3 regions of the Microbacterium awajiense genome follow, and region 2 is predicted to be linked to each of the others. Evidence: predicted binding sites of a transcription regulator. Region 2 holds the regulator's gene; each other region holds the start of a gene.
The links. The regulator LexA, encoded in region 2, represses DNA repair genes until DNA is damaged. The targets are predictions, from matches to a motif close to TCGAACANNTGTTCGA.
Positions count from the first base shown of each region.

Region 1: ABD663_RS05290 (YbaK/EbsC family protein) is a predicted target of LexA. The motif match lies at 7,483-7,498, and genes of this name have one in related genera.
Region 3: ABD663_RS07225 (HNH endonuclease signature motif containing protein) is a predicted target of LexA. The motif match lies at 6,297-6,312, and genes of this name have one in related genera.

Region 1 covers NZ_BAAAYU010000001.1:1,052,291-1,062,209, forward strand. Annotated here, with positions in the region: gene ABD663_RS05255 (gamma-glutamylcyclotransferase family protein) at 1-178, shown strand, start outside; gene ABD663_RS05260 (arginase family protein) at 225-1,118, shown strand; gene ABD663_RS05265 (SixA phosphatase family protein) at 1,115-1,585, shown strand; gene hutI (imidazolonepropionase) at 1,638-2,807, opposite strand; gene hutU (urocanate hydratase) at 2,804-4,459, opposite strand; gene hutH (histidine ammonia-lyase) at 4,520-6,118, opposite strand; gene ABD663_RS05285 (IclR family transcriptional regulator) at 6,180-6,965, shown strand; gene ABD663_RS05290 (YbaK/EbsC family protein) at 6,967-7,443, opposite strand; partial or broken gene ABD663_RS05295 (DUF222 domain-containing protein) at 7,641-8,165, shown strand; gene ABD663_RS05300 (methyltransferase domain-containing protein) at 8,483-9,286, opposite strand; gene ABD663_RS05305 (heavy metal translocating P-type ATPase) at 9,341-9,919, shown strand, end outside.
Region 2 covers NZ_BAAAYU010000001.1:68,877-78,795, forward strand. Annotated here, with positions in the region: gene ABD663_RS00350 (prolyl oligopeptidase family serine peptidase) at 15-1,937, opposite strand; gene ABD663_RS00355 (hypothetical protein) at 1,934-3,385, opposite strand; gene lexA (transcriptional repressor LexA) at 3,435-4,115, opposite strand; gene ABD663_RS00365 (LysM peptidoglycan-binding domain-containing protein) at 4,384-4,746, shown strand; gene ABD663_RS00370 (histidinol-phosphate transaminase) at 4,769-5,854, shown strand; gene hisB (imidazoleglycerol-phosphate dehydratase HisB) at 5,851-6,456, shown strand; gene hisH (imidazole glycerol phosphate synthase subunit HisH) at 6,453-7,103, shown strand; gene priA (bifunctional 1-(5-phosphoribosyl)-5-((5-phosphoribosylamino)methylideneamino)imidazole-4-carboxamide isomerase/phosphoribosylanthranilate isomerase PriA) at 7,158-7,904, shown strand; gene ABD663_RS00390 (SseB family protein) at 7,901-8,659, shown strand; gene ABD663_RS00395 (pyridoxal phosphate-dependent decarboxylase family protein) at 8,720-9,919, shown strand, end outside.
Region 3 covers NZ_BAAAYU010000005.1:82,494-92,412, reverse strand. Annotated here, with positions in the region: gene ABD663_RS07245 (ATP-binding protein) at 1-2,406, shown strand, start outside; gene ABD663_RS07240 (DUF2238 domain-containing protein) at 2,435-3,043, opposite strand; gene ABD663_RS07235 (endonuclease/exonuclease/phosphatase family protein) at 3,040-3,870, opposite strand; gene ABD663_RS07230 (glycosyltransferase family A protein) at 3,867-4,640, opposite strand; gene ABD663_RS07225 (HNH endonuclease signature motif containing protein) at 4,848-6,275, opposite strand; gene ABD663_RS07220 (catalase) at 6,533-8,671, shown strand; gene ABD663_RS07215 (hypothetical protein) at 8,829-9,092, shown strand; gene ABD663_RS07210 (hypothetical protein) at 9,113-9,334, opposite strand; gene ABD663_RS07205 ((deoxy)nucleoside triphosphate pyrophosphohydrolase) at 9,508-9,919, opposite strand, start outside.

The DNA.
Region 1 (9,919 bases), 980 kb from region 2:
CGCTGTGCACCCCGTCGTGCGGTCGACCGGCAACCCGCTCGACCGGGTCGTCGGCGTCGTCCTGCGCATCACCGAAGACGAACTCGACGCGACCGACGAGTACGAGGTCGCGCTGTACCGCCGCGTGTCGGTGAGGCTGGCCAGCGGCCGCGCCGCATGGGCGTACGTGTCGGCGTGAGGCTGCTTGCGCGCGCGAGGCAGGGTGGAGCGATAGCGTCGGGGGTGTGAGCCTGTCGCACGATCCCCTGTGGCCCCGCGCGGGCGGCTGGCCTGCGGCATCCGAGGTCGACGGGGCGGTGGATGCCGCGATCGTCGGCGTTCCCGCGTGGCGCACATCGCTCTCGCCGACGGGGGCGCATGCCACCCCCGCCGCGATCCGCGAGGCCCTGCCCCGCTATGGCGCGACGCTGCTCGGCCCGCCGCCGATCGACCTCGGCGCGGTGCTGCGCATCGTGGATGCCGGTGACATCGCCGAGCCCGACGGACCCGACGGCGAGGCGTCCGTGCACACGGCCGTCGCCGCCCTCGCGGCGCGCGCCCGCCTGGTGATCGCACTCGGCGGCGACAACTCGATCACGTACGCCACGGCGCGCGGCGCGGGCGCCCAGGGGCTCATCACGCTCGACGCGCACTTCGACCTGCGCGACGGCGTCTCGAACGGCTCGCCCGTGCGCCGCCTCGTGGAGGGCGGGCTCGATCCACGGCGCATCGTGCAGATCGGCATCGCCGACTTCGCGAACTCGGTCGCCTACGCGCAGCGCGCCGCCGACCTCGGCATCACGGTCATCACCCTCGACGACGTGCGCCGCCGCGGCATCGGCGAGGTGGTCGCGTCGGCCCTGCGCACGGCAGGCGCCGGCGACGGACCCGTGCACCTCGACATCGACGTCGACGTCTGCGACCGGTCGGTGGCACCCGGGTGCCCCGCGTCGGTGCCGGGCGGCCTGCAGGCATGGGAGCTGCGCACCCTCGTCCGAGCGATCGCGCACGACGACCGGGTGTCGAGCGCCGACATCGCCGAGGTGGATGCCACCGCGGACACCCCCGACGGACGCACGGTGCGGCTGGCGGCCCTGTGCGTGCTCGAGCTGCTGGCGGGGAAGGCGGTGTCGGCATGATCCGACTGGTGCTGGTGCGGCACGCGAAGTCGGACTGGGGCGACCCGGGTCTCGACGACCACGACCGTCCGCTGAACGATCGCGGGCGGCGCGACGCCCCGGTGATGGCGGCACGTCTGGCCGAGACGGGATTCCGCCCCGACGCGATCCTGTCGAGCTCGGCGCTGCGCGCGCGCACCACCGCCGGTGTCTTCGCCGAGGCGCTCGGACTCGCTGTGCAGATCGACCCCGAGCTCTACGGCGCCCCGGCGGCGACTCTGCTCGGCGCTGCGGCCGCGAGCGGTGCGGCATCCGTCGTCGTCGTCGCGCACGATCCGGGCATGAGCGTGCTGGCCGGCCGCCTGTCGGACGGCGGCATCGGCCAGATGCCCACGTGCGCGGTCGCGCGCTTCGAGTGGGTGGCCGACTCGTGGGACGTCGCGACCGCCCTCGATCCCGACGACTGGTCGATCGACACCCCGCGCTGAGTCCGGGCGAGCCGGTCGGGGCGGGCGCGGCGCCAGTCGGCCGTGACGGCGGTCAGGCCGTCGCGACGCCGTCCTTCCAGACCTGCGCGACCAGCGGCACGCCGGGGCGGTAGGCCAGGTGCACGCGCGTGGGAGCGTCCAGCAGCACGAGGTCGGCCCGCATGCCCGGCGCGATCATGCCCACATCGTCGCGGCGCAGGGCCCGGGCGCCCCCGGCGGTCGCCGCCCAGACCGCCTCGGCGGTGGTCATGCCCATCTCGCGGACGGCGAGCGCGATCATCAGCGGCATCGAACTGGTGAAGCTCGACCCCGGATTGCAGTCGCTGGCCAGAGCCACCGTCACGCCCGCATCGAGCATCCGTCGCGCGTCGGGGTAGGGGTGGCGCGTCGAGAACTCGACGCCCGGCAGCAGGGTCGCGACGGTGTCGGATGCCGCGAGGGCGGCGATGTCGGCGTCGTCGAGGTACGTGCAGTGATCGACGGATGCCGCACCCATCGACGTCGCGAGGCGGACACCCGCGCCCGGGCCGAGTTGGTTGCCGTGCACACGGGGCAGCAGTCCCCGCGCGATGCCCGCTTCGAGCACCCGCCGCGACTCGTCGGGCGTGAACGCGCCCCGCTCGCAGAAGACATCGACCCACCTGCTGTGGGGGGCGCAGGCATCCAGCATCGGGCCGCAGACGAGGTCGACGTATGCGTCGCGGTCATCGGCGAACTCGGCCGGCACGACGTGGGCGCCGAGGAACGTCACCTCGGGCGTCGCCTCGGCGGCGAGCCGCGCGAGTCGCTCTTCGGTCTCGAGGTCGAGCCCGTAGCCGGTCTTCACCTCGAAGGTCGTGGTCCCCTGGGCGCGCAACTCGGCGGCGAAGCCCGCGAGTCGGGCCCGCAGTTCATCGTCGGTCGCCGCGCGGGTGGCGGCGACCGTGCGCCGTATGCCGCCGGCGGCATAGGGCGTGCCGGTCATACGCGCCTCGAACTCGTCGGCGCGGTCGCCGCCGAACACCGTGTGGGTGTGGCTGTCGACGAAGCCCGGGATGACCGCGCGCCCGCCCGCGTCGACGACCTCGAGCTGCCCCGAACCGTCGCTATCCGGCCCGACCCAGGCGATGCGGCCGTCCTCGATGAGCACGGCGGCGTCGCGCAGCGTGCCGCACGGGTCGCCGTCGGCGGCGACGTTGGTGGTCAGCTCGCCGATGTTGCGGATCAGGGTCGCGGCGCTCACAGCATCGGCACCTTCAGGCCGCGGTCGCGTGCGACCTCTCGCGCGCGGTCGTAGCCGGCATCCACGTGGCGCATGACCCCGGTGCCCGGATCGTTGGTGAGCACGCGCTCGAGCTTTTCTGCGGCGAGCGGAGTGCCGTCGGCGACGGTGACCTGCCCGGCATGGATGCTGCGGCCGATGCCGACCCCGCCGCCGTGATGCAGCGACACCCAGGCGGCGCCCGATGCGGTGTTGAGCAGCGCGTTCAACAGCGGCCAGTCGGCGATCGCATCGGATCCGTCGGCCATCGCCTCGGTCTCGCGGTACGGCGAGGCGACAGAGCCCGAGTCGAGGTGGTCGCGGCCGATCACGATCGGCCCCTTCAGCTCGCCCGAGGCCACCATCTCGTTGAACTTCAGCCCCGCGAGGTGGCGCTCTTTGTAGCCCAGCCAGCAGATGCGCGCCGGAAGGCCCTCGAAGTGCACCTTCTCGCCGGCCTGCTCCAGCCAGCGGTGCAGCGCGGCGTCCTCGGGGAACAGCTCCGCGACCGCGCGGTCGGTCTTGGCGATGTCCTCCGGGTCTCCCGACAGCGCCACCCACCGGAACGGGCCCTTGCCCTCGGCGAACAGCGGGCGGATGTAGGCGGGCACGAAGCCGGGGAACGCGAACGCGCGGTCGCAGCCACCCAGTTCGGCTTCACGGCGGATCGAGTTGCCGTAGTCGAAGACGGCGGCGCCGGCATCCTGGAACCCGACCATCGCCTCGACGTGCGCGGCCATCGACCGGCGGGCTCGGGTCGTGAAGCCCTCGGGGTCGGCGGCGGCCGCCGCCTTCCACTCGTCGACCGAGATGCCCACGGGCAGGTACGCGAGCGGGTCGTGGGCGCTGGTCTGATCGGTGACGATGTCGATCGGGATGCCGCGGCGCAGCAGCTCGGGGAAGATCTCGGCGGCGTTGCCGACCACCCCGACCGAGAGCGCCTCGCCGGCGCCCTTGGCGGCGACGACCCGCTCGATCGCGGCGTCGAGGTCGGTGGCGTACTCGTCGAGGTAGCCGTGCTCGACGCGACGGGCCAGGCGCGACTCGTCGACGTCGACGATCAGCACCGTGCCGCCGTTCATCGTGACCGCCAGCGGCTGCGCGCCGCCCATGCCGCCGCATCCGGCCGTCAGGGTGAGGGTGCCGGTCAGCGAGTCGCGGCCGAGCGACTGCGCGACCGCGGCGAAGGTCTCGTAGGTGCCCTGCAGGATGCCCTGCGTGCCGATGTAGATCCACGAGCCCGCGGTCATCTGCCCGTACATGGTGAGACCGAGGTCTTCGAGCCGGCGGAACTCGGGCCACGTCGCCCAGTCTCCGACCAGGTGCGAGTTCGCGATGAGCACCCGCGGCGCCCACTCATGGGTGCGGAAGACGCCGACCGGCTTGCCGGACTGCACCAGCAGGGTCTCGTCGGGCTCCAGTTCGTCGAGGGTGCGCACGATGGCGTCGTACGCCTCCCAGCTGCGCGCGGCCTTGCCGGTGCCGCCGTAGACGACGAGGTCTTCCGGGTGCTCCGCCACCTCGGGGTCGAGGTTGTTCATCAGCATCCGCTTGGCCGCTTCGGCGCCCCAGCTCTTCGCGGTGCGCTCGGCACCGCGCGCGGCGCGGACCGTGCGGGTCTCGGTCGTGGTCATGGTGTGCTCCTTTGCCGCTGCGCCGGCGCCTGCGGTCAGGGTGATCCGGCGGTGACGGGATCAATCGGGGGTGTTGTGTCCTGCCGCGACAGGATCTGCCGATCCGGACGAGCGGGGTGGAAGGGATGCCGCGGCCACGACCGCGCCCGAGAGCACGAGCGCGGTGACCGCCTCGATCTCGGGGCTGAGGTAGCGGTCGGGGCCGGGGCCGTCGACGGCGGCGCGCACGACGTCGCGGACGGCGGAGGTGCGCGGGCCCGGCTGCAGCGGCGCGCGCAGGTCGAGGGCGCGCGCGGCGGTGAGCACCTCGATGGCGAGCACGCGGGCCAGCCCGTCGATGCCGCGGCGCAGCTTGCGGGCGGCCGCCCAGCCCATCGAGACGTGGTCCTCCTGCATGGCCGACGACGGGATCGAGTCGACGGATGCCGGTACCGCGAGGCGCTTGAGCTCGGAGACGATGCCGGCGGCTGCGTACTGGGCGATCATGTGGCCCGAGTCCACCCCCGCCTCGTGCGCGAGGAACGGCGGCAGCCCGTGACTGCGGGCGACGTCGAGCGCACGATCGGTGCGCCGCTCCGAGATCGAGGCGACGTCGGCGACCGCGATGGCGAGGAAGTCGAGCACGTAGGCGACCGGCGCCCCGTGGAAGTTGCCGTTCGACTCGACGCGGCCGTCCGGGGTGATCACGGGGTTGTCGACGGCCGAGGCGAGCTCGCGCGACGCGATGAGGGCGGCGTGGTCGGCGGTGTCGCGCGCTGCCCCGTGCACCTGGGGGCTGCAGCGCAGCGAGTAGGCATCCTGCACGCGGGTGCACTCCGGGCCCTTGTGCGAGGCGACGATCGGCGAGTCCGCGAGCAGGGTGCGCAGGTGCGCGGCCGACGCGGCCTGGCCCAGCTGCGGGCGCAGCGCCATGAGGTCGGCGGCGAACACGGCATCGGTGCCGAGCTGACTCTCGACCGACATGGCGGCGGCGACATCGGCGACGTCGAGCAGGTTCGACAGGTCGTGCAGGGCGAGCAGCAGCATCCCGAGCATGCCGTCGGTGCCGTTGATCAGGGCCAGCCCCTCCTTCTCGCGCAGTTCGAGGGGGGTGATGCCCGCCTCGGCGAGGGCGACGGATGCCGCGGCGGCGCGGCCGTCGGCGAGATGCACGCGGCCTTCGCCCATCGCCGCGAGCGCGACGTGCGACAGCGGGGCGAGGTCGCCCGAGCAGCCGAGCGAGCCGTACTCGCGCACGACCGGAGTGATGCCGGCGTTGAGCATCGCGGCATAGGTCTCGACGACCACCGGTCGCACGCCGGTGCGCCCCGTCGCCAGCGTCTGCAGACGCAGGAGCTGCAGCGCGCGCACCACTTCACGCTCGACCTCGGGCCCGGTGCCGGCTGCGTGCGAGCGGATGAGGCTCGCCTGCAGCTGGGCGCGGCGTTCGGACGCGATGAAGGTGGTCGCGAGCGCACCGAAGCCGGTCGAGATGCCGTAGTGCGGCTCGGGGTCGTCGGCGAGTCCCTCGATGAAGGCACGGGATGCTGCGACGCGGTCCATCGCGGCGGGATCGAGTTCGACCCGCGCCCCGTGGCGCGCGACGGCGACGACCTGCGCGGGGGTGAGGGGCGCCGCGCCGAGGGTGACGGCGGCGACGGAGGTGGTGACGGTGGTCATGCTCCGATTCCACACCCCTCCCCTCGCCCGCGACAGGGGTTCGTGACATCCTGTGTCTGGTATGCCAGACGAAGCCGCTCCCCGCCCGCAGGTGCCCGCCGCCGACCAGACGCTGCGGATGCTGGCGTTCCTCGCGCGCCAACGGGGGCCCGTCGCCGCCCGCACCCTCGCCGATCAACTCGACATTCCGCGCTCGAGCGTCTACCACCTGCTCGCGGCCCTCGAGCAGCACGGGTTCGTCGTGCACCTGCCGGGCGACCGACGCTGGGGACTGGGCGCGGCCGCGTTCGAACTGGCGGGCGGCTATGCCCGCCAGCAGCCGCTGGCACGGCTGGGTCGCGCCCGTGTCGCCGCCCTGGCCGACGACGCCGGCGAGAGCGCGCACCTCGCCGTGATGACCGGTCGCGACGTGCTGTACATCGTCGAGGAGCGCGCGCCGCGCCGCCCGGCGCTGGTGACCGACGTCGGCGTGCGCCTGCCCGCGCACTTGACCGCGACGGGGCGCGCGATGCTCGCGGCCCTCCCCCGCGAGCAGGTGCGGGCGCTGTACCCGGATGCCTCGGCCTTCGCCGATCGCACCGGCCGCGGTCCGCGGCGCCCCGGTGAACTGCGCGCGGTGCTGCGCGACACTCGCACACGGGGATACGCGACCGAAGACGGCGAGGTGACGCTGGGCTTGCGCTCGGTCGGCGTGGCGGTGCGCGACCACGCCGGCTGGCCGGCTGCGGCGATCGCGCTCACGTGGCCGACCGATCAGCCCCGCGACGATGACGAGCTCGCAGCGCGTGCGGCCGACGCGGCAGCCGAGCTCGAACGGCGGCTCTACGGCAGCCGGCGCCCGTCGTAGGTCAGTCGACCTTGGCGACGGTTCCGGCCGTGAGCGCGACGAGCTGGTCGTACGTCAGGGGGAACACCGTGTGCGGGGTGCCCCCTGCGGCCCAGATCTCGTCGTACTGCGCGAGTTCCTCGTCCACGATGGTGGTCAGCGGCGACGGGTGGCCGGTCGGCGCCACGCCTCCGATCGCCTGGCCCGTCGCCTCGCGCACCTGCTCGGGCGTCGCGCGGGCGATCTTCGTGCGTCCGAGTCGCGAGGCCAGCGCGGCGGTGTCGACGCGGTGGGAGCCGCTGGTCATCACCAGGAGCGGCTCGTCGTCGGACCAGAAGACGAGGCTGTTCGCGATCGCGCCCACGTCGACTCCCAGGGCCGCGGCGGCCAGGGGTGCCGTGGAGGCGGCGTCCGGCAGCACGATGATGTCGCCGGTGATCCCGGCGGCGCGCAATGCGTCGTGGACGAGGCGGCTGCGCGCAGGAAGGTGGTCGGTCACGGCACCAGCCTATGGTCGGCGGTCAGGATCCCGGGAATGTCGTAGATATGTTCTAAAGTCGAGGTATGGGGAGCTTCTCGGGCATGGCGTTCGAGGAGGCGTATGCGCCCGAGACGTTGAGCGGGTTGACGATGCTGCTGGATGCGGATGCGGCGGTGGCGACGATGGCTGCGGAGCGGATCGAAGCGGTCGGGGTGATGCGCCGGTTCGCGGTCACCGGTGTGACGTATGGGGCGTCGATGGAGATCGCGCTGCGGTCTTTGCGGCTCGAGATCGCCGCCGCGTTGCGGATCACCGAGTACGCCGCGGACCGGCTGCTGGACCTCGCCGACGCGCTCACCTCGCGGTACCCGGCGGTGCTCGAAGCGTTGGGTCGGGCGAACATCACCCAGACCCACGCCGAAGCGTTCGTCGACCTGATGCGCGAGGTCGAACCCGACCTGCAGGACCAGCTCGCCGCGGAGGGGCTCGCGTTGGCGGAGGAACTGCCGGTCGGGTCCTTCCGGCGGGCGTTCGGTGACCGGATCGCGGCCGTGCGGTCGGTGACGCTCGCGGAACGTCACGCGTCCGCGGTCGCCCGGCGACGGGTGGTGTACCAGGACGATGTGGACGGGATGGGGTGGCTGTCCATCCACGGCCCCGCCGTCGAGCTGAAGGCGGCGCACGGTCGGGTGTCGGCGATCGCGAACCCCATCGCCGCGTGCGGGGACGACGACCGCACCCTCGACCAGGCCCGTGCCGACGTGGCCCTGGACCTGCTCATCGACGGCACCACCGCCCACCTGCCCGATCGCATGGGAGCACGGCGGCACCACCACCGAGGCCAACCTCGCCCCCTTGTGCAAAGGGAACCACACGGTCAAACACCACGGCAACTGGACGGTACGACAACAACCGGGCGGGATCCTGGAATGGACCTCACCCACCGGACGCATCTACACCGTCCACCCCGAACGGCGCACACCCACCTTCACACCCGTCACCAACGGCACCGACCCACCCTTCTGACCGAAGCGCCGGTTCGTCTCGCTCTGCTCGCTCAGCGTGAGAGCCGCGCGAGCACCTCGCCGTGCGGCATGAGCAGCCAGCCGTCGTCGGCCTCGGCCCACTCCCGCCAGGACCGTGAGATGTGCTCCAGATCGGCACGGTCGGCGAGCCCGGACGAGACCGCGTGGTCGGCGAACGTCGACTGCAGCACGCGGTCGGCCCACATCCCGCCCCACCACGCGCGGTCCTCCGGCGACTCGAACAGCCACACGCTCGCCGTCGCCTCGATCCGACGGAATCCGGCCTGCATCGCCCACGACTTCAGCATGCGTCCGGCCGCCGGCTCCCCCGCGATGTGGCGGTGCACCGCGAGATAGAGCGCGAGCCAGTCGTCGAGCGCGGGGATGCGCGGATGCCAGATCACACCTTCATAGTCCACATCGCGCACCGCGACCAGCCCGTCGGGGCCGACGACGCGGCCGAACTCGCGCAGCATGTCCACGGGACGCGTGACGTGCTGCAGCACCTGATGCGCGTGCACGACGTCGACCGCCCCGTCCGCGGCATCCAGCGCGTACCCGTCGCCCACCGCGAACGCGACGTCGACACCGTGAGCGGATGCCGCCGCGCGAGCACGCTCGACGACGTCGGCGGACGCATCCACCCCGACGACCCGGCCGGGAGCCACCCGCCGCGCCAGGTCGACGGTGATCGTGCCGGGGCCGCTGCCGACGTCCAGCAGCGACATCCCCGCGTGCAGGTGGGGCAGGAGGTAGGCGGCCGAGTTCTCGGCCGTGCGCCAGTCGTGTGAGCGCAGCACACTCTCGTGATGGCCGTGCGTGTAGCGATCGGGCATGCCGTCAGCCTAAAGTCCCTGGCACCCGCCCCCGGTACCGGCCAGGCTGGAGGAATGAGGTTCCTGCGCGGCGTGCTCCGCTACCCGGTGATCGTCGCGACGCTCGTCGTGGGCGCCGTCGTGGCGGTACTGCTGTTCACGGGCGACGACGACGCGGCGCGGTGGCTCGCGGTCGTGTACGTCTCGGCGGTCATCGTGTGGACGCTCATCGGGATGATCCGCGACGTCGTGCGCGGGCACATCGGCCTGGACATCCTCGCCGTGGTGGCGATGGTGGCCACGCTCGCGGTCGACGAGTACATCGCGTCGCTGATCATCGTGCTCATGCTCTCAGGAGGCGAGGCGCTCGAGGACTACGCCGGCCGCCGCGCGACGCGCGAACTCACCGCGCTCCTCGATCGCTCTCCCCGGATCGCGCACGTGCTGGCTCATCCCGGCGACCTCGACTCCGACGAGGTGCAGGATGTCGCCGCCGACGACGTCGAGGTCGGCGACGTGCTCCTCATCCGACCCGCGGAGGTCGTGCCGGTGGACGGCGTGCTGATCGCCGGCGCGGGTTCGTTCGACGAGTCCTCGCTGACCGGTGAGAGCCTGCCCGTCACCCGAGTGGTCGGCGACGAGGTGCTCTCGGGC
Region 2 (9,919 bases):
GAGGGGCGGGGGGGTCAGGGGGTCGACAGGTCCAGCGGCGCGATCCCGGACGGGGCGAACCCGAAGACGGCCCCGAGGAACGACAGCTCGCTCTCGAGCGCGTCGACGACGGTCTCGGCGCGACGGAAGCCGTGCCCCTCACCCGGGTACAGCACGTACGCGTGCGGCACGCCGCGGGATGCGAGCGCGTCGCGGATCGCCTCGGCCTGGGAGGGGGGCACGACCGCGTCCTCCGCTCCCTGCAACAGCAGCATCGGCACGTCGAAGCCGTCGGCGTGCGTGAGCGGCGAGCGCTCGATGTACAGTCCCTCGGCTTCGGGCAGCGGACCGATCAGCCCGTCGAGGTAGCGCGCCTCGAAGTCGTGCGTGTCGGTCGCGAGCGTGCGCGCATCGCCGACGCCGTAGCGCGAGATCCCTGCCGAGAAGGCATCCGTCCGCGCGATGGCGCACAGCACCGTCCACCCGCCGGCCGAGCCGCCGTCGATCGCGATGCGCGCCGGATCCGCGCCGGCATGCCCGCGTGCCACCGCCGCCACGTCGTCGACGTCGACGACGCCCCACATGCCGCGCAGGCGCTCGCGGTACGCGCGGCCGTACCCGGTCGAGCCGCCGTAATTGACATCGAGCACACCGATGCCGCGACTGGTGAAGTACGCGATCTTGCCGGATGCCGCGCCGCCGACGTGGCTGGTCGGTCCGCCGTGCACGAGCACGATGTACGGCGGCTTCTCGTCGTCGGCACCCGAGAACACCGGGTTGGTCGGAGGGAAGTCGAAGGCGTGCACCGGACCATGCGGGCCGTCCACGGTCACCTCGCGGGCGATCGGCGTCCACTCCGGCTCCCACGCGGGAGTGCCGCCGTGCACCAGCAGGGGGTCGGCGGGGTGGTCGACGTCGACCACCCACAGCCCGGGGGCGTGGGCCGTGGTGCCGGCCACCAGGACGCGCGTGCCGCGGACGTCCTCGATCGAGGCGCCCGCGATGACGCCGAGATCGAGCTCGGACTCGACGCCGGTGGCGGGATCGATCACGACGACGCGGTCGCGCCCGTGGGTGCGCACCGCGACGATGCGGCCGTCGTCGAGCGCGCCGTACCAGCGCAGCCCCAGCACCCACAGCGGTCCGCCCGTGTCGGCATCCGCCTCGGCGACCGGCGAGTGTCGCAGATCCGCCGTGAGTCGCAGCCGCCAGAGGTTCCACCGTCCGGTCGGGTCGTCGCTGTAGAGCAGGTCGTTCTCGCCGATCCACGTCGGCTGCAGCGGCGCGCTCGCGCCTCCCGCGACGGTGGCCCACTGCACCACGACGCCGTCCTCGAGGCGTCCCACGCGCAGCTCGGTCGTGTCCCACGGCATCGAGGGGTGATCCCACGCGACCCATGCGAGGTGCGACCCGTCGGCCGACAGTGCCGGCTGGGCGAGGAAGTCGCTGTCGGCCGCGACCGAGATCAGTGCGTCCGCGTCGAAGGCCGCGCGACCGTCGAGAGGGATCTCGACGATGTCGCGCACCGGAACGGGGGCCCGGCGGTGGTCTTCGCGCACCGCCAGCAGGCGGCCGGAGGCGACGACCAGTCCGCCGAACCGCATCGACGAGTCGGGCGGCGTCAGCGGTTCGGGCTCGCCCGCACCGGGGGCGAGCACCCACACCCGCTGATCGGCCTTCTCGACGAACAGCAGGCGGCCCTCGGCATCAGCTGCCCACGACCCACCGCCGTACTCGTGCACGCGCGATCGCGCGTTCCACGGGGCGGGAAGGACGACGGATGCCTCGCCGTCGGCACCCCGGCGGAACACCCCCGTGCGTCCCGCCTCGGCGGGCACGGTCATTCCCCACCAGATGTCATCGCCGACGAAGCGCGCTCCGTCCACACGGGGTGCGGATGCCGTCACCTCCTCGGCGCTGAGCGGGGAGGGCCAGGATCCATAGGGCAGCGTCGTCACGCCTTTACGCTACGACCTGTCGCGTCGGCGTGGGCGGCCTCGGTCTCGTCCGCTGCGGCTTCCGTCTCGACCCCCTCGGCCTCTGGCGGCGCTGCCGCCACCACGGGGTCGTCGTCGGGCGAGCGCTGCACCAGCACCGCGACCAGCCACACGAGCAGGGCGAGCACGACGACGAGGATGACGTCGCCGAACGAGAGCGGGCGCAGCAGGAAGAGCGAGAGGATCGCGATCACCAGGATGATGATCCTCACCAGCACGCGCTGACGGTACATCCACTCGCCGAAGGCGCCGGTGTCCAGTCCTCGTCGACGCAGACCGGTGCGCGCGCCGGCCGACAGCGACGCGGCGAAGCCGCGCACCCGCGCGGCCGACGACCATCTGCCGGCGAGCCATGCGGCGACCGCGATGACGAGGCCGAGGAACACCAGCACGACGGCCGTGTCGCGCATCGCGCCGACCACCGTGAAGAAGATGGTGTCGAGCGTGCGCGAGGGAATGCCCAGATTGCCGGCGCTCAGCCCCAGCACCGCGCCCGCGGCAGTGAGGCCGATGGCCAGCGCCCCCGAGCCGAGTGCGAGGGCGATCCCCACGCCCATCGATGCGGTCGAGCGTCGACGGGCGATGAGGATGCCGGCGATCGCCAGCGCCAGTGCGACCACGGGCAGCCACCAGCCGACTGTGACGGCGAGTCCGTAGACGGTGCCCACGATCACCAGCGCGTCCGACTGCGCGACGATGATCGTCGTGTCGATGGCCGGGATCGCGGAGGCGAACCCGAAGCCCTGCTCGACGAGACGGTCCTTGAGCTCATCGACGATCGGTCCGAGCTCGATGCCGACGGCGCCCGATCCGTCGATCGTCACGGCGCCGCCCTCGTTTCCGGTCGCGGTGGCCACAAGCGCCCGATGACTGGCGATCAGTGCACGCTGCCAGACGGCTGCGAAGGCATCCGACTCCACGATGCGCGTCACCGACGTGTCGATGAGGCTCTGCACTCCCGACACGGCCGGCGCCCGCAGCAGGTTCAGCGCGGAGATGGCCGAGGGCGGAAGGTCGAGCCCGGCGATGCCGTCGAAGACATCGTCCGTGATGCCCTCGATGTCGACGGATGCGTTGATCGCCGCGGTGGTCTGATCGATGACGAGCTGCTGAACATCGGGGTCTTCGGCGAGCGGGGCGAAGGTCTGGACGAACGCCTCTTCGCTCACCAGCTCGGTGCGCGCCCAGGCGCCCACGACCGACAGCGGCACCAGGATGCCGGCGAGCACGATGCACACGGCCGACAGGATCGCACGCCAGAGGCCGGGTCGCCGCTCGCGGGCAGGCGGCTCCGTCGTCGGCGGCTCGCCCGTGTCGGCAGCGGCGCGCAGCCGCTCGTTCTCGGCCTCGAGTTCGCGGATGCGCGCGGCGAGATCGACGGTGTCGGACGAGTGCGAGGAGTTGGCCATGCGGCCATTCTGGCGGATGTGGGCAGCCGCGCGGGGAAACCGCTCCGGATCAGACGGCGCGCAGCACGGCGACGACTTTGCCGAGCACGACGGCCTCGTCGCCGAGGATCGGCTCGAACGCCGAGTTGCGGGGGAGCAGCCATGTGTGGCCGTCGCGCTGACGGAATGCCTTCACGGTCGCCTCGCCGTCGAGCATGGCAGCGACGATGTCGCCGTTGACGGCATCGGACTGCACGCGCACGACCACCCAGTCGCCGTCGCAGATCGCCGCGTCGATCATCGAGTCGCCGACGACCTTGAGCATGAACAGGTCGCCCTTGCCTACCAGCTGGCGGGGGAGCGGGAAGATCTCCTCGATCTGCTCGTCGGCGGTGATCGGCACGCCGGCGGCGATGCGACCGACCAGCGGCACGAGTGCGGCGTCGCCCACCGCGGGGGCGGTGTCGGCGGGGTTCTCGGCCGCGGTTCCCGGCAGGTCGATCAGCACCTCCATGGCGCGCGTCTTCCCGGCGTCGCGGCGCAGATAGCCGCTCAGCTCGAGCTGGTTGAGCTGGTGGGTGACGCTCGACAGCGACTTGAGGCCGACGGCATCGCCGATCTCTCGCATGCTCGGCGGGTAGCCGTGACGCGCGATGGATCGCTGGATGACCTCGAGGATCGCCATCTGCTTGTCGCTGAGGCTGCGGCGGCGTCGCGTCTGCGGCTTCTCGCGCCCGATCGCGTCGTTCATGTCGTGCTCCCGTCTCGCCGCCCGTCACCGTCGACGACTGCAGCGGTCTTCGAATGTCGGAGGTGCGTGATGTGGTGTTCCCATCGAAACGGTATCCGATGGTCGGCCCCACGCGAGCGAAGCGCCCGCGTGTCGTGTTCCGAACATCGAGACCCGTTGTCGAGGTTGACAGAACGAGTGTATCGAAGATAGCTTCGGAAAAGAGCTTCGCATCCGGCCCTCCCGGCCGAGTGCCGGATGCGAAGCTCTCACCGCAGAAGGAGGAGACATGACCGCGATCGCGCTTTCCGCACATCCGACGATCCGCACCACCCGACTGCGTCTCACCGTGCGAGGTCGTCGCGTGCTGGCCGCCGTCGCGGCCCTGCCCGCCGCGGCCGCCCTCTCGTTCGCGATCATCGGCGGCGGAGCCGCGATCGCCGGTTCCGACGACGGGGCGCCGGCCGCCTCGTTCCAGACCGTGACCGTCTCGTACGGCGAGTCGCTGTGGTCGATCGCCGAAGAGGTCGCCCCCGGCGCCGATCCGCGCGACGTGGTCTATGCCATCTCCCGTCTCAACGCCCTCGACGGCGCCGCACTGCAGGTCGGGCAGACGCTCGCGATCCCTGCCGAGTACGCGGCCGACCGCTGAGGCCGCGCCCTAGCATGGAGCGGTGACAGCTCGACTCGACGACCTTCCGATCCGCGATGATCTGCGCGGGCAGACGCCCTACGGTGCTCCCCAGGCTCCGCTGCCGGTCGCGCTGAACGTCAACGAGAACACGCATCCGGTCCCGGAGGACGTCGCCGATGACATCCTCGACGCCGTCGCCCGCGCCCTCGGCGAGGTGAACCGCTACCCCGACCGGGAGTTCACCGCGCTGCGCGAGGCGTTCGCCGAGTACCTGGGCCACGGTCTCGACCGCGACGGCATCTGGGCGGCGAACGGATCCAACGAGGTACTGCAGCACGTGCTGCAGGCCTTCGCGGGCCCGGGGAGGACCGCGTTCGGCTTCGCACCCACGTATTCGATGTATCCCCTCCTCGCACGCGGCACCGGGGCCGAGTGGATCTCCGGCGGCCGCGCGGCGGACTTCTCGGTCGCGCCCGAGGATGCGGCATCCCAGGTCGCCAACGCCGCACCGGACGTCGTGTTCCTCTGCGCGCCGAACAACCCGACCGGTACGCCTCTGGACCTCGAGACCATCGCCGCCGTCTACGACGCCACCGACGGCGTCGTCGTCGTCGACGAGGCCTACCAGGAGTTCGCCCCGCGTGACACGCCGTCGGCGCTCACGCTGCTGCCCGGACGCGAGCGCATGGTCGTCTCGCGCACGATGAGCAAGGCGTTCGCGTTCGCCGGCGCGCGTGTCGGCTATCTCGCCGCCGACCCCGCTCTGATCGACGCTCTGCGACTGGTGCGGCTGCCCTACCATCTCAGCGCGCTCACCCAGGCGGCCGCGACCGCGGCGCTGGGGCATGCTGAGACCATGCTGCGGATGGTCGACGACATCGTCGGGCAGCGCGACCGCATCTCGGCCACGCTCGACGCCCTCGGCTACGAGCCGTACGAGTCCTGGACGAACTTCGTGCTGTTCGGCGGGGTCGATGATCCTCGCGCGACCTGGCAGGCGCTGTACGACCGCGGCATCCTCATCCGCGATGTGGGCATCCCGCACCACCTGCGGGTCACGGCCGGCACCGAGCAGGAGTCGACCGCGTTCCTCGACGCTCTCGCGTCGATAGACTCGGCGGCATGAGCACCCACCGCGCGGCCGCGCTTCGACGTGCCACGAGCGAGTCGACCGTCGAGCTCGAGCTCGATCTCGATGGGTCCGGTCGCAGCCGCATCGACACCACGGTGCCGTTCTTCGACCACATGCTCACCGCCTTCGCGAAGCATTCGCTCACCGATCTGACGGTGCGCGCCTCGGGCGACACCGACATCGACGCCCACCACACCGTCGAAGACGTCTCGATCGTGCTCGGGCAGGCGATCGGCGAGGCGCTGGGCGACAAGGCCGGCATCTCGCGCTACGGCGACGCGCTCGTCCCGCTGGATGAGGCGCTCACCCAGGCGGTCGTGGATCTGAGCGGTCGCCCGTTCCTGGTCCACACCGGTGAGCCCGACGGCTTCGAGCACCACCTCATCGGTGGGCACTTCACGGGCTCGCTCGTGCGCCACACGTTCGAGGCGATCGCGTTCCACGCCGCCATGACCGTGCACGTGCGCGTGATCTCGGGGCGCGACCCCCATCACATCGCCGAGTCGGAGTACAAGGCGTTCGCGCGGGCGTTCCGGCAGGCCAAGGCGCTCGACCCGCTCGTCGACGGCGTGCCCAGCACCAAGGGCGCTCTATGACCTCCAGGCCGCTCGTCGCGGTCCTCGACTACGGCTCGGGCAATGTCCACTCAGCCGTCAAGGCGCTCGACGCCGCGGGCGCCGATGCGCGACTGACCACGGATCGCGCTCTCGTCCTCGAGGCCGACGGCCTGGTCGTGCCCGGCGTCGGCGCGTTCCGGGCTGTCGCCGACGCGCTGCGCGCGACGCGCGGCGACGAACTCATCGACCGCCGATTGGCCGGCGGACGACCTGTGCTGGGCATCTGCGTCGGGATGCAGGTGCTGTTCGAGCACGGCGTCGAACGCGGCGACGACACCGAGGGACTGGGCGAGTGGCCGGGAGCGGTCACCGAACTCGACGCGCCGGTGCTTCCCCACATGGGCTGGAACACCGTCGAGGCGGGGGAGGGCTCCGTGCTGTTCCGCGGGATCGAGCACGAGCGCTTCTACTTCGTGCATTCCTTCGCCGCCCGGTCATGGCAGCTCGACGTTCAGCCGCCGTTCCCGCAGCCCACTCTGACCTGGTGCACATACGGCGGGCCGTTCCTCGCCGCCGTCGAGAACGGACCCCTGTCCGCCACGCAGTTCCACCCCGAGAAATCGGGGGAGGCCGGCATCCGCCTGCTCTCCAATTGGATCGGCGGGCTCCGCAGGGCTACTCTCTGAACTCGTGCCGTCCGCGGGAGCACCAGACACCGCCCGAACCCCGCGCCAGGAGCCATGAACGATTTCGCGTCCAGCCCGGAGCTGATCCTGCTTCCCGCCGTCGATGTCGCCGGGGGGAAGGCGGTCCGCCTCACCCAGGGTGAAGCCGGCAGCGAGACGAGTTACGGCGACCCCGTCGACGCCGCTCTCGAATGGGTCCGCCAGGGGGCCGCGTGGATCCACCTCGTCGACCTCGATGCCGCGTTCGGCCGGGGCAGCAACACCAAGGTCCTGCGCAAGGTCATCAACCAGGCCCGTGGCGTGCAGATCGAGCTGTCAGGCGGCATCCGCGACGACCGCTCCCTCGAGGCGGCGCTCGACAGCGGCGCGGCACGCGTGAACCTCGGCACCGCGGCGCTGGAGAACCCCGAGTGGGCCGCCGACGTGATCGGCCGCTACGGCGAGTCGGTCGCCGTGGGGCTGGACGTGCGCGGCACCACGCTCGCAGCGCGGGGATGGACCCGCGAGGGGGGCGACCTGTGGACGGTGCTCGACCGCCTCGAGGCCGCCGGGTGCAGCCGGTACGTCGTGACCGACGTCACCAAGGACGGCACCCTGCGCGGACCCAACCTCGAACTGCTGCGCGAGGTGACCTCGCGCACGCCCAAGCCCGTCGTCGCGTCAGGCGGAGTGTCGAGCCTCGACGACATCGCGGCGCTGCGCGAGCTCGTCCATCTGGGCGTCGAGGGCGCGATCATCGGCAAGGCCCTGTACTCGGGCGCATTCACCCTCGCCGAAGCCCTGGACGTGGCCGGACGGTGACCTCGCACGGCGATTCCGCCGGTGTGCCCTGGGAGGGGCGCAGCTTCGACGCGAATCCGCACGCGTCCGATGACGGCTCCGCCGACCCCGCGCTGGCCGCCGCACTGGCGTCCTTCCGCGCCGGCCACGGGTCGCAGCAGCAGGTCGTCGATGCCGTGCGCCGCGCTCGGCTGCTCATCCCGCTCGTCGCCGAGAAGGGCGACGCCGGTATCGGCGCGCACGACCTGCCCGTCGACAAGACCCAGGAGCTCGCCATCGCGACGGTGGCGGCGCCGGACGGTCGTCGTGTGCTGCCGGTCTTCACCGCGGTCGACACCATGGCGCGGTGGGATGCCGCGGCACGGCCGATCCCGGCGGACGGGCGGCGCGTGGCACTGTCGGCCTCGGCGGACGACACCGACCTGGTCGTCATCGACCCCGGCTCCGACACCGAGTTCGTGCTGCGTCGTCCCGCGGTGTGGGCGATCGCACAGGACCAGCCCTGGGAGCCTGCGGCGACCTCGCCCGAGGTGTTCGCCGGCCTGCAGGAGAGCATCGGCGGTGAGCTCGCCGTGCTCGACCTCGCCGTCGAGCAGGGCGATCCGCAGGCGCGCCTGCGCGGTCCCGAGCTGATCGTGCGCCTCCACCTCATCCAGGGCTTGGAGCCCGACGAGCTGGATGCCGTGCTCGCACGTCTGGCGAAGCGGTGGTCGTCCGATGACCGCATCGCCGTGCTCGTCGACTCGCTGACCGTCAAGCTGGTGCGGGCCGGCTGATCCGGATCGGCCCTTGCGGCACCTCCGACGCCGGGCCAGGATCGCGAGCGGAGGTGCACCATGACCGAGGGTGAACGGGACGGCTACGCGCCGTTCGAGGGCGCGCTGGATGCCGCGCATGCGCACGCGCGCCACTGGCTGACCACGAGGGACGAACGGCCGATCCGCCCCGACACCGACATCGACGGCATGCTCGCCCGCATCGACCGCACGCTCGCCGATGCGGGGCGCGATGCGGCATCCGTCGTCGACGAGCTGGCTGAGATCGCCGAGCCCGGGCTCATCGCGATGGGCTCGCCGCGGTTCTACGGCTTCGTGATCGGCGGGGCCTACCCGGCCGCGGTGGGCGCCGACTGGCTGGTGTCCGCCTGGGACCAGAACACCGGCTCGCGTCAGCCCACGCCCGCTGTCGCAGCGCTGGAGGAGGTCGCCGGCGCGTGGCTGCTCGACCTGCTGGGACTGCCCGAGCGCAGCGGCGTCGGCTTCGCCACCGGGGCCTCGGCGGCGAACTTCGCGTGTCTTGTGACGGCGCGCGATGCCGTGCTCCGCGACCGCGGCTACGACGCGTCGACGGGCGGTCTGCAGCAGGCGCCCCGCATCCGGCTGCTCGCCGGATCGGCCGTGCACACGTCGGTGGTGCTCGCCGGCCGGCTGGCGGGGCTGGGCGCGCCCGAGGTCGTCGGCGCAGACCGTGAGGGGCGCATCGACGTCGCGGGGCTGGAGCACGCGCTCGCCACCGACACCGGGGCCGCCACGATCGTCGCGCTGCAGGCGGGCGATGTGCACTCCGGCGCCTTCGACGACTTCGTCTCAGCGATCGCGGTCGCCCACGAGGCCGGAGCGTGGGTGCACGTCGACGGCGCGTTCGGGCTGTGGGCCGCGGCGAGCCCGCGGCTGCGTCACCTCGCCGAGGGCGTCGACGGTGCCGACTCGTGGGCGACCGACGCCCACAAGACACTCAACGTCCCCTACGACTGCGGGGTCGCCATCGTGCGCGACGAGGCGGCGATGGCGGCGTCTCTCGGCGCCCATGCCGCCTACCTGCCCGCGGTCGCCGCCGTTCCCGATCCGTACGATCGGGTGCCCGAACTCTCGCGGCGGGCGCGGGGGGTGCCGGTGTGGGCGGCCCTGCGCGCGCTGGGCCGAGACGGCGTCGCCGGCCTCGTGGACGGCCTGGCAGGTGCGGCATCCGCGCTCGCCGATGGATTCCGCGCCCTCGACGGGCTCGAAGTGCTCAACGACGTGGTCTTCACGCAGGTG
Region 3 (9,919 bases), on a different contig from region 2:
CGCGCCGAGGTGCTCGCCGCCGCCGATGCGCTGTGGCGGGGTGCGCCGCTGGCCTGGGCGGGGGAGTTCCCGTTCACGGCCGGGGTGGTGCGCCGCCTCGAAGCGGCTCGCCGGGCGGCGAGGATCGAGCTGGCGACGCTGCGCATGCACGCGGGTGACCCGGTCGGTGTCGTCGAGGCGCTCGCCGAGCAGGCTGCGTCCGCACCGGACGACGAGGACGTGGTGGCGCTGCTCGCGACGGCGCTTGCGCGATCAGGACGCACCTCCGATGCGATCGCCGCACTCGATGCCTTCGCGCGAGCCGCAGACGCCGACCACGCTCGCGGACTCGATGAACTGCGGCAGTCGATCGTGCGGCAGGACCCGGTCGTGTTGGGGATCGCACCGGCCGGCGCCGAGCCGACGGTCGAACGTGCCGGCATCCCGATCCCGCTCACGCGCTTCGTCGGCCGCAGCCGCGAGCTCGAATCGGTGCGACGGGGGCGCGCCGACTCACGACTGGTGACGCTCACCGGCGCCGCGGGCGTGGGCAAGACCCGCCTGGCCGTCGAGGTCGCCCGCCGCGCCGGTCACTCCGAAGACGAGGCGCAATGGCTGGTCGACCTCGCCGCCGTGGTCGAGCCGGATGACGTGGTGCCCGCGCTCGCCGAGGTGACCGGCGCCGCCGAGCCCACCGTCGACGCCGTGGTGCAGATCATCGCGGGTCGCCGCGGACTGCTGATCCTCGACAACGCCGAGCATGTGTTGGGCGCGGTCGCCGCCGTGTGCAGCGCTCTGCTCGAGCGCTGTGCGGGGCTGAACGTGATCGTGACGAGCCGCGAGTCGATGCGCATGGCGGGTGAGCGCGTGCTCGTCATCGAACCGCTGCTCGGCGGTCAGGTCGACGAGGCCGTCGACCTGTTCCTGCAGCGGGCGACCGACAGCAGCGGGGTCGTCGAGTGGGACGACGCGCAGCGTGCGTCGGTGCGCGCCCTGTGCGCGCGACTCGACGGGCTTCCGCTGGCGATCGAGCTGGCGGCCTCCCGGCTCGACGTGCTCACGCTCGCCGAGCTGGCCGACTCGCTCGCGCGGCCGGGCGCGGTCTCGACCGCGGGGCGTCACGACTCGATCGAGTCGGCGATCGCGTGGAGCGTCCGGCTCACGAGCGCCGACGAGACCCGGATGCTGTCGCAGCTGGCCGCGTTCGCGGGCACGTTCACCCTCGAGATGGTCGCCGGCATCTGCGACGCCGGCGACGCCGACGCGCGCGAGATCGCCGTCTCGCTCGCGCGCAAGTCGCTCATCAGCACCGTCAGCGGTGCGCGTGAACGGCGGTTCCGGATGCTCGAGTCGGTGCGTCACTACGTGCGGGCGACCCTGCCGCTCGACGATGAGGCTGCCTGGTCGCGACGGCATGCCGCGTGGCTCGCCGGCTACGCCGAGCGCCTGGCGCCCCGACTTCGCACGGCGCAGGCGAAGGCGACGCGCGGGGCGATCGCGGCGGCGCGCCCCGATCTCGACGCCGCGATCGCGTGGGCGATCGACGCGGGCGAGCGGGCGATCGCGGTGCGTCTGGTGGGGGCCCTCGCATGGTACTGGCACGAGCGCGGGGCGGGGGCGGACACGATCTCGCTGATCGAACGCGCACTCGCGCTGCCGGGCGATCCGCTTCCCGATGCCGAGGCGAACGCCCTGCGCGCCGCGACGTTCATCGCGTCGGCAGGTCTGGAAGCCGGGGAAGTGCGCCGGTACGTCGCGCGGCTCGGCGAAGCCGCCGCGCGCGCCGCCGACCCGCTGCATCCGATGCTCGCGGGGGCGATGCGCGCGCACGTCGCCTCATCGGTCGGCGACGAGGACACCGTCGACGAGGCGCTTCGGACGGCGGCCGACCACCGCGAACAGGTGGGGGATGCCGCGCGCTGGGCGGTCGCCGACTATCTGCTCGTCCGGGGCGACGCGCTGCGGCAGCTCGGTCGGCCGGCCCAGGCGCTCGACGCGCTCGGGGAGTGCTACCGGCTGGCCACTGAGGCCGGTGACGCGTGGGCGCTGCGCGGCGCCTGCTATGTCACGGGCCGCACGCTCATCTCGGTGCGCCGGCCCGCCGATGCACTGCCGGTGCTGCGCACGGGGGCGATCTCGTCGCTCGAGATCGAGGACGCCGCCGGCGCACTCGCCGCCGTCGACGTCTTCGCCGCCGCACTCGTGCAGCTCGACCGGCCGACGCGCGCGGCAGAGCTGTTCGGTGCGGTCGACGCGCTGGGCGAGCGATACACCCCTCATCACGGGGGCTCGGGCGGTACGCTCACCGCGGATGCGCGCGAGCGCGCGCGTCAGGCGCTGACCGCCGAGCAGTGGCAGGCCGCCGTCGAGGCGGGGCGGCGCCGCGACCTGCGCTGGGTCATGTCGAACCTGCACCCGGCGCCCTGAGCGACGTCGCGGGAGCCTCGCCGCCGCGTCACCGGCCGGGCCGCGCCGGGGCGGCGATCGTGGTGTCGGTGCGTTCGAGGGCGACGCTCGCGACGAGGGCGCCGGCGACCAGGGCGCCCAGGCCCCCGGCCGCCATGTCGCCGATGGTGTCGTCGTAGCCGACCGAGATCGTGGGGGTGATGACGGCGTGGCCGAACCACTCCACCATCTCCCACAGCGCCGACAGCGCCAGGCCGATCGCGGGGGACAGCGTCATGGGGATGCGCGTCCGGAAGCCGGGATCCCCGCGACCGGGCACGACCTCGGCGCGCACCAGGGCGAGGTAGGTCAGTGCGGTCAGCACGCCGGTGCACACGAAGTGGACGATGAGATCCCACCCCACGAGGGTCGTGTACAGGTCGATCACGTTGCTCCACGCGGCGACGAGGATGACGGTGGTGCTGACGATGTCGAACCAGGCCGTGGTTCCCAGCAGGCGGGGGACGAGCAGGAACGGCAGCGCCGCCGCCAGGATGCCGGCATCCGTCGGCTCGAAGACGAGCGCGGCGACGACGATGCCGAGCAGGCCGACCACCCGCAGGGCGTCGGCGACGAACTCGGCGGGCGTGCGCGGCGGACGCAGCAGGTTGTCGATCATGTCGCCTCCTTCGCGTCGACGTGCACCTCAGCATGCACCGGAAGGTGATCCGACGGCCAACCGCCCGATGTCGGCTGCCCGCCGATGCCGATGGTGCGCACGCCGACGTCGGGTGTGGTGACGATCCAGTCGATGCGCGCGCCGGGGCGCGGCGGGCGGTAGCCGGCGAGGGTGCCCCACTCGGGCGTCGTGCGTGCGTCGGCGGCGAGCCAGGCGTCGCGCAGTTCGCCGCGACCGAGCAGGGCGCGCGCGGTGCGCGAGCCGGGCGAGGCGTTGGCGTCGCCGACGATGACGGTCGGGATGCCGCGGGCGCGAGCGTCGATGCGGATCGCCTCGGCGGCGCGCACCCGCGACCGCGACGAGAACGGGTCGAGGTGGGTGTTCATGACGCACAGGTGCCCGCCCGAGCGTCGGTCGAGGAAGACGCCGGTGACGAGAACGCGCGGGATCAGGTTGCCCCACGACCGTGACCCGGGCTCGTGGGGCCGGTCCGACAGCGCGGTCTGGCTCCACTCCCGCAGCTCGAGTCGATGCTCGTCGAAGAAGAGCGGGCACGACTCCCCGTCGCCTCGCTTCGAGCGTCCGTGCCCCACGAACGCGTAGCCGTCGCCGAGCGCCTCGGTGAGGGTGGGGAGCTGCTCGGGCATGACCTCCTGGCAGCCGAGGATCGCCGGCCGCTCGGTGCGCAGCATCCGGAACAGGGGCTCGCGGCGCTCGGCCCACCGGTCGGCGCGGCGCAGGGCGAACCGCCCCAGCGGCCGGCGCACGTTGAAGGTCATCACGTGCAGCGAGGCCTCGTCGATCATGCCGAGCACGCGCGAGCTCATGCGTGGCCTCGGGATGCCGGCCGATCGCGGCGACGCGCGGCGGCGAGGGTGCGTCGCAGCAGGCGGCGGTCCCACCGCAGCGGCGGCAGGTCGTAGGGCCAGTGCGTGATGACGGTGCGGAAGCCCCGCGCGATCCGCCGCGCGAACGCCTGCGGGTCGTCGAACGGGCGCATCGAGATGCCCATCGTGCGCGCCGGGATCAGTCGCACACGGTGGTATTCGCCGAGGTGGAACGACAGGTCGAGGTCGTCGTGCAGTTCGGGGTCGCTGCGGTGCACGTGGTCGCGCACCCGCAGCCACGCACGCCGGGTGAACGCCAGGTTCGAGCCGAACAGCGGCGCGTGCCCGAGGGTGACGAATCCGACGGTCACGTACGCGCCGAGGTAGAGCGCCGCGAGAGGGCGGCGAAGCCGCGGCGGTCCGTCGGTGAACACCGCTCCGCCGGTGACCACCGACGCCGTCGGTCGGCGGACGAACGCGGCGACGACGGTCTCGATCCAGTCGGGCGCGGGGATGCAGTCGGCATCGAGGCGAAGGATGACGTCTCCGCGTGCCGCGTTGTAGCCACAGGCCGAGGCCGCGGCGATCCCGGGCGTCGCGCAGGGGATCACGCGTGCGCCCCCTTGCGCGGCGACGTCGGCCGAGGCGTCGGTGGAGGCGTTGTCGACCACGACGATCTCATCGGGATGCCGCGTCTGGCGGCTGAGCGCTTCGAGGCACCGCCGGAGGGCCGGCGCGTCGTCCTTGACCGGGATGACGACCGACAGCATCGGGGCAGGATGTCGAGGGTTCAGGGCGCGTCCGATCGTCGCGGGACGGGGGTGGAGGCGGCGCGGGTCGGGGTGGCGGCCGTGGCGGGGTCGGTCGCGGGCATGTCCCGACCGTATGACACGTCGCGGCGGTCGGTGTGGGATTGACGACCGGCCGCAGGACGCGATACAGCGGACGCGGAGTGACGGCATCCCGCGCGGCGGGCTTCAGAACGGGGCCGGATCGAACTCGGCGTCCGTGGTGAAGTGCACTCCCGATGACGGGTGGTCGGGGTAGACCCTGCCGCCGGGGCTCGTCCACTCGAGCACGCCACCGGGCTTGTGCACGACCGACCACGGCGTGTGGTGTTTCAGCGTGTGATGTCGACGGCAGAGATGGCTGAGATTCTCGACGGCGGTCGTGCCGCCGTCGACCCACGCGACGGTGTGGTCGATGTCGCTGCGGGCGGTGGACTGGCGGCATCCGGGGAATCGGCAATGTCGGTCGCGCACCGCGAGCAGCCGGCGCATTTTCTTGCTGGGTTGGTACCGGTCGACGGCGAGGACCGTCCCCGAGATCGGATGCGTGAGGATGCGGTCCCATCCGGGGGCGGTGCGGGCGAGTTCGCGCGCCGTGTCGGGGTCGATCGGGCCGTGCCCGGCGAGCGTGACGGCGTCGAAGGGATCGTCGACGGGCGAGTCGAGCAGCGTGAGCACCGGAACGGTCACCTGGACCGTCGCGCGGATGGCGGCGAGGCCAGTGTCGACGGATCCGACGTGGGCGACGGGGTCCGCGGCGAGCAGCAGGTCGGCGACGAGGTCGGCGCGGATCTCGTCGAGCGACCGCCGGGCTGCGACAAGGTCGTCGAGGCCGGTGCGGGCGCGCTCGGCGGCATCCGCCAGTTCGTCTATGGCCGCCGGGGTGGCGTTCGCGTCACCCGCGGCCGCTCTCGCGGCGCGCTCGGCCGCCTTCAGCGCCTCGCGCGCCTCGCGGATCGCCTGGGCGTCGGCATCCGTCACCTCGCGCGCCATGCGGGTGAGGCGGTCGTGGATGCCGTAGACGATCACGGCCGGACCGGTCAGCAGCATCTCGGCCATGCCGTCGTCGACGTCGTACACCTGCACGGCGCGGGTGCGCGCGGCGGCGGCGTGGCGCTCGCGGATCGTCTCGTCGAGGTACCACTCCGCGCGCCGCTTCGCGATCGGCCGCAGCCGTGAGGCCGACTCGGCCTCGGCATAGGCGAGCACGCTCGCTTCGTAGTCGGCGATGAGCTCGGGGTGGGTGATGCGATCGCCCGCCTCGACGATGATCCGCGCGTGCGCGAGCGAGATGCGGCCCTTCTGCAGCGAGGTGAGGGTCTCGGTGAACGAGCCCACCAGCCGCTCGGCCTCGGCGAGCTGGCGCTGCACCGTGCGGTCGGACACGCGCAGTGCCGCCGCCAGTTCGGCCGCGACCGAGCGGCGGGCCACTTCCGCGTCGGACCGGGTGGGCTCGGCATCGGCCCACTCGTCGGCGATCGCGCCCGCCGCGGCCAGCACCCGCGCTTCGCGCGCCTGAAGCGCGGCCATCTGCCGGCGGATATCGACGATCTCGTCGACCATCGGCGCCAGTCGCGCGGCCGCGATCCCGGCGGGAGCGGTGGCCGTCGTCGTCATGGTTTCATCATGACAGGGAGCTCGGACATTCGTTCGAATGTCGGCCGCATCTGGCCGACTCCGAACTTCACGAAGGGTTGCCGTCGGCGACCCGCGCGAGCACGCGCGCCGTCTGCTGGGTGAGTTCGGTCCTCGTCACGCGAGCGCGCCGAGCAAACCGGCGGAGAATCTCACTGCGAGCGCGCCGTGTCAACCCCGTGCCGGCGGCGGGGTTCGCGTGCCTATCCTCCCGACACGACCCCCGAGGAGGACGCCACGTGAGCACGCACGACCAGCCCACCATTCCCGGCGCACCGGCGCCCGAGCCGCCCAGCTTCGACGAGCCGACAACGCCCCGCGAGCCGCTGCCGCCGAAGGCCGATCAGCGTGGTCCCGAGACGCGGACGCCCACGGGAGCAGCCACCGATCTGCCCGCCGAGGCGGTCGCGCAGCAGGGCGCCCACCTCACCACCGCGCAGGGCACCCGGCTGCCCGACACCGATCACTCTCTCAAGGCGGGGCCGCGCGGGCCCGTCCTGCTGCAGGACCACCACCTGCGCGAGAAGATCATGCACTTCGACCATGAGCGGATCCCCGAGCGCGCGGTCCACGCCCGCGGTGCGGCCGCGCACGGGGTCTTCGAGGCGAACGGCGCGGCCGAGGGCGTGACCAAGGCCGCGTTCCTGCGGGCGGGCGCTCGCACGAAGGTGTTCGTGCGGTTCTCGACGGTGCTCGGCTCGCGGGGTTCCGCCGACACCGTGCGAGACACCCGGGGCTTCGCCACGAAGTTCTACACCGAAGAGGGCGTGTACGACCTGGTCGGCAACAACATCCCGGTCTTCTTCATCCAGGACGCCATCAAGTTCCCCGACGTCATCCACGCCGGCAAGCCGCATCCCGATCGCGAGATCCCGCAGGCGCAGTCGGCGCATGACACCTTCTGGGACTTCGTCTCGCTGCACACCGAGGCGCAGCACCACACCATCTGGAACATGTCCGACCGCGCGCTGCCGCGCTCGTATCGCATGATGCAGGGTTTCGGCATCCACACCTTCCGGCTCGAGAACGAGGCCGGCGAGACGAGCCTGGTGAAGTTCCACTGGCGACCCACGCTCGGCACCCACGGCCTGATGTGGGAGGAGGCGCAGCTTCTCGCGGGGAAGGACCCCGACTTCCATCGTCGCGACCTCGCCGACGCCATCGAGGCCGGGGCTTTCCCCCAGTGGGAGCTCGCCTTGCAGGTCATGCCCGACACGCCGGACGAGACGTTCGAGGGCATCGACCTGCTCGATCCGACGAAGATCGTGCCCGAAGAGCTCGCCCCGCTGCAGGTGATCGGCACGATGACGCTCGACGCGAATCCGACCAACTACTTCGCCGAGACCGAGCAGGTGGCCTTCCATCCCGGCCACCTCGTGCCGGGCATCGACGTCACCAACGACCCGCTGCTGCAGGGGCGACTCTTCTCGTACCTCGACACGCAGATCACGCGCCTGGGCGGACCCAACTTCGCGCAGCTGCCAATCAATCGTCCGCACACCGATGTCAACGACATGCTCCGTGACGGGATGCATCAGACCGCCGTGCACGCAGGCGTCGCGCCGTACCACCCCAACTCGCTCGACGGCGGATGCCCGTTCCATGCCGGTGCGGATGCGGGGGCGTTCATCGAGGTTCCCGCGCGGGTCGAAGAGTCGGTCAAGGAGCGCCGTCAGCCCGCGAGCTTCGACGACCACTTCTCGCAGGCGCGGCTGTTCTACCTGTCGCTGACGCCGGTCGAGCAGCAGCACGTCGCCGACGCGTACGCCTTCGAGCTCGGCAAGTGCTTCGAGCAGACGATCAAGGAGCGTCAGCTGGCGGCGCTCGCGAACATCGACGCCGACCTCTGCGCGAGCGTCGCCGCTTCGCTCGGGCTGCCCGTGCCCGACGCATCGATCGAGGTGGGCGAGCCCGAGCCGAGTCCGGCGCTGCGGATGGTCGGCGACCAGTGGCCGATCGACGGGCGCATGGTGGGCATCATCGCCGACGACCAGACGGATGCCGCAGAGCTCGCGGCCGTGCGCACGGCCCTCGATGAGGCATCCGTCGTCCCGCTCGTCATCGCTCCGCACGGCGGCCTGCTCGGCGACATCCCCGTGCAGCGCACGCCCGACACCGCCGCGAGCGTCGAGCTCGACGCTGTGCTTGTGCTCGCGAAGTCGGACGACCCGCGCGTGCTGCGTCTGCTCGACGAGGTGTACCGACACGCCAAGGCGATCGGCGTCGCGGATGCGGCGTCGTCGGTGCTCGAGCGGCTCGATGCGGATGCCGGCGAGCCCGGTGTCGTCGTGGGGTCGGCATCCGCTGTCGTTCGCGAGATGCTCGGGCTGCTCGCGGCGCACCGCGTGTGGGAGCGGCTGAGCGAGGCGACTGGCTGAGTCGGGCAGCCGCCGTTCGATTGCGGCAGTTTCCTGCGAACGCTGCGTCGCCCGACGGCGCAGTCGCAGGAAACGGCAGCGCAGCGCGCCGGCGGCCGCGCGTTGGTCAGGGCCGGTGCACCGTCGGCCGGATGCCGCCCGGCGGTACCGTGGCGCCGTGAGGTTCGTGAGCTCGTTCGTCGACCGCGAGGCGGGGTATGCGCTCGGTGTCGAGCAGGAATCGGCGACGGCCTACCTGTCGATTCCGGTGTCGAACACGCTCACCGACTACGAGGAGTACTACGCGCTGACCGAGGCGGAGTACGACGCACTCCTGGCGGATGCCGGTCTTGCCAGAGCGTTCGCGGAGTCGTGCCGGCGGCGGGAGCAGGATGAGCGGCTGATTCTGAAACCGGGGACGGATCGCGGGGAGCCGTGGTGAGCGGCGTCGTCGCCGGGTGATCACGCAGCAGGCATCTGGAGTGCCGCGACGAGCACGGCTCCGCCGACGAGCATGACGCCGGGCAGGGCGACCATGGAACTGAGGAGTCCGCACCATCCGACGGCGCTCGCCTCGCCTGCTTCGTACTGGGGGCGGTAGCGGAACGTGTGCACGCCGAGCGTGATGAGCACCGCGCCGGCGAACAGCATGGCGAGGATCAGGGCGAGGGCGAGGGGAGACATGGTCCGTGGTCTATCCGCTCTGCGCCCTGGGGACGTGGGGGATCGATGCCGGATGCCGCATATGAGCGACGCTAGCGGTGCGGAGGGTGTCTGCGCTGTCGGGATTTTGGGGGACAGGAATCGCCCGGAGGTCAGCGCCCACCTACATTGAGACGCGGTATGTCTACGGTCACCTACGCTTTGCTGTCGCTATCGACCGAGCCGCATTCCATTCCACTGGTCGGCGGCTGGAATCGTTCCACCGCACGACGCACAGCTGACAACGCAAGGCGATCCGACGTGAGCCAGTCAACCTCGCTCAGCCTGTCAGGAGGTAGCCAGCGGACTTCGTCGTGGTCAACGCTGAGCAACGGTGCCTCCGGGCCAACGGTCGCCAGGAACAGGCGAAGAGCATGCTTGTCGCTTATGCGCCACGGCGAACCTTCATCAGCGATCTCCTCGATCACACTGATCCGTGAGTTCAACTCTTCGTCAATCTCACGCACAAGAGTCGCAGTGAGGTCCTCGCCGTCCTCGACCTTGCCTCCTGGGAATTCCCACTTGCCAGCGAGCTCAACCGGCCGAAGGCGTCGCGCCGCAAGCACC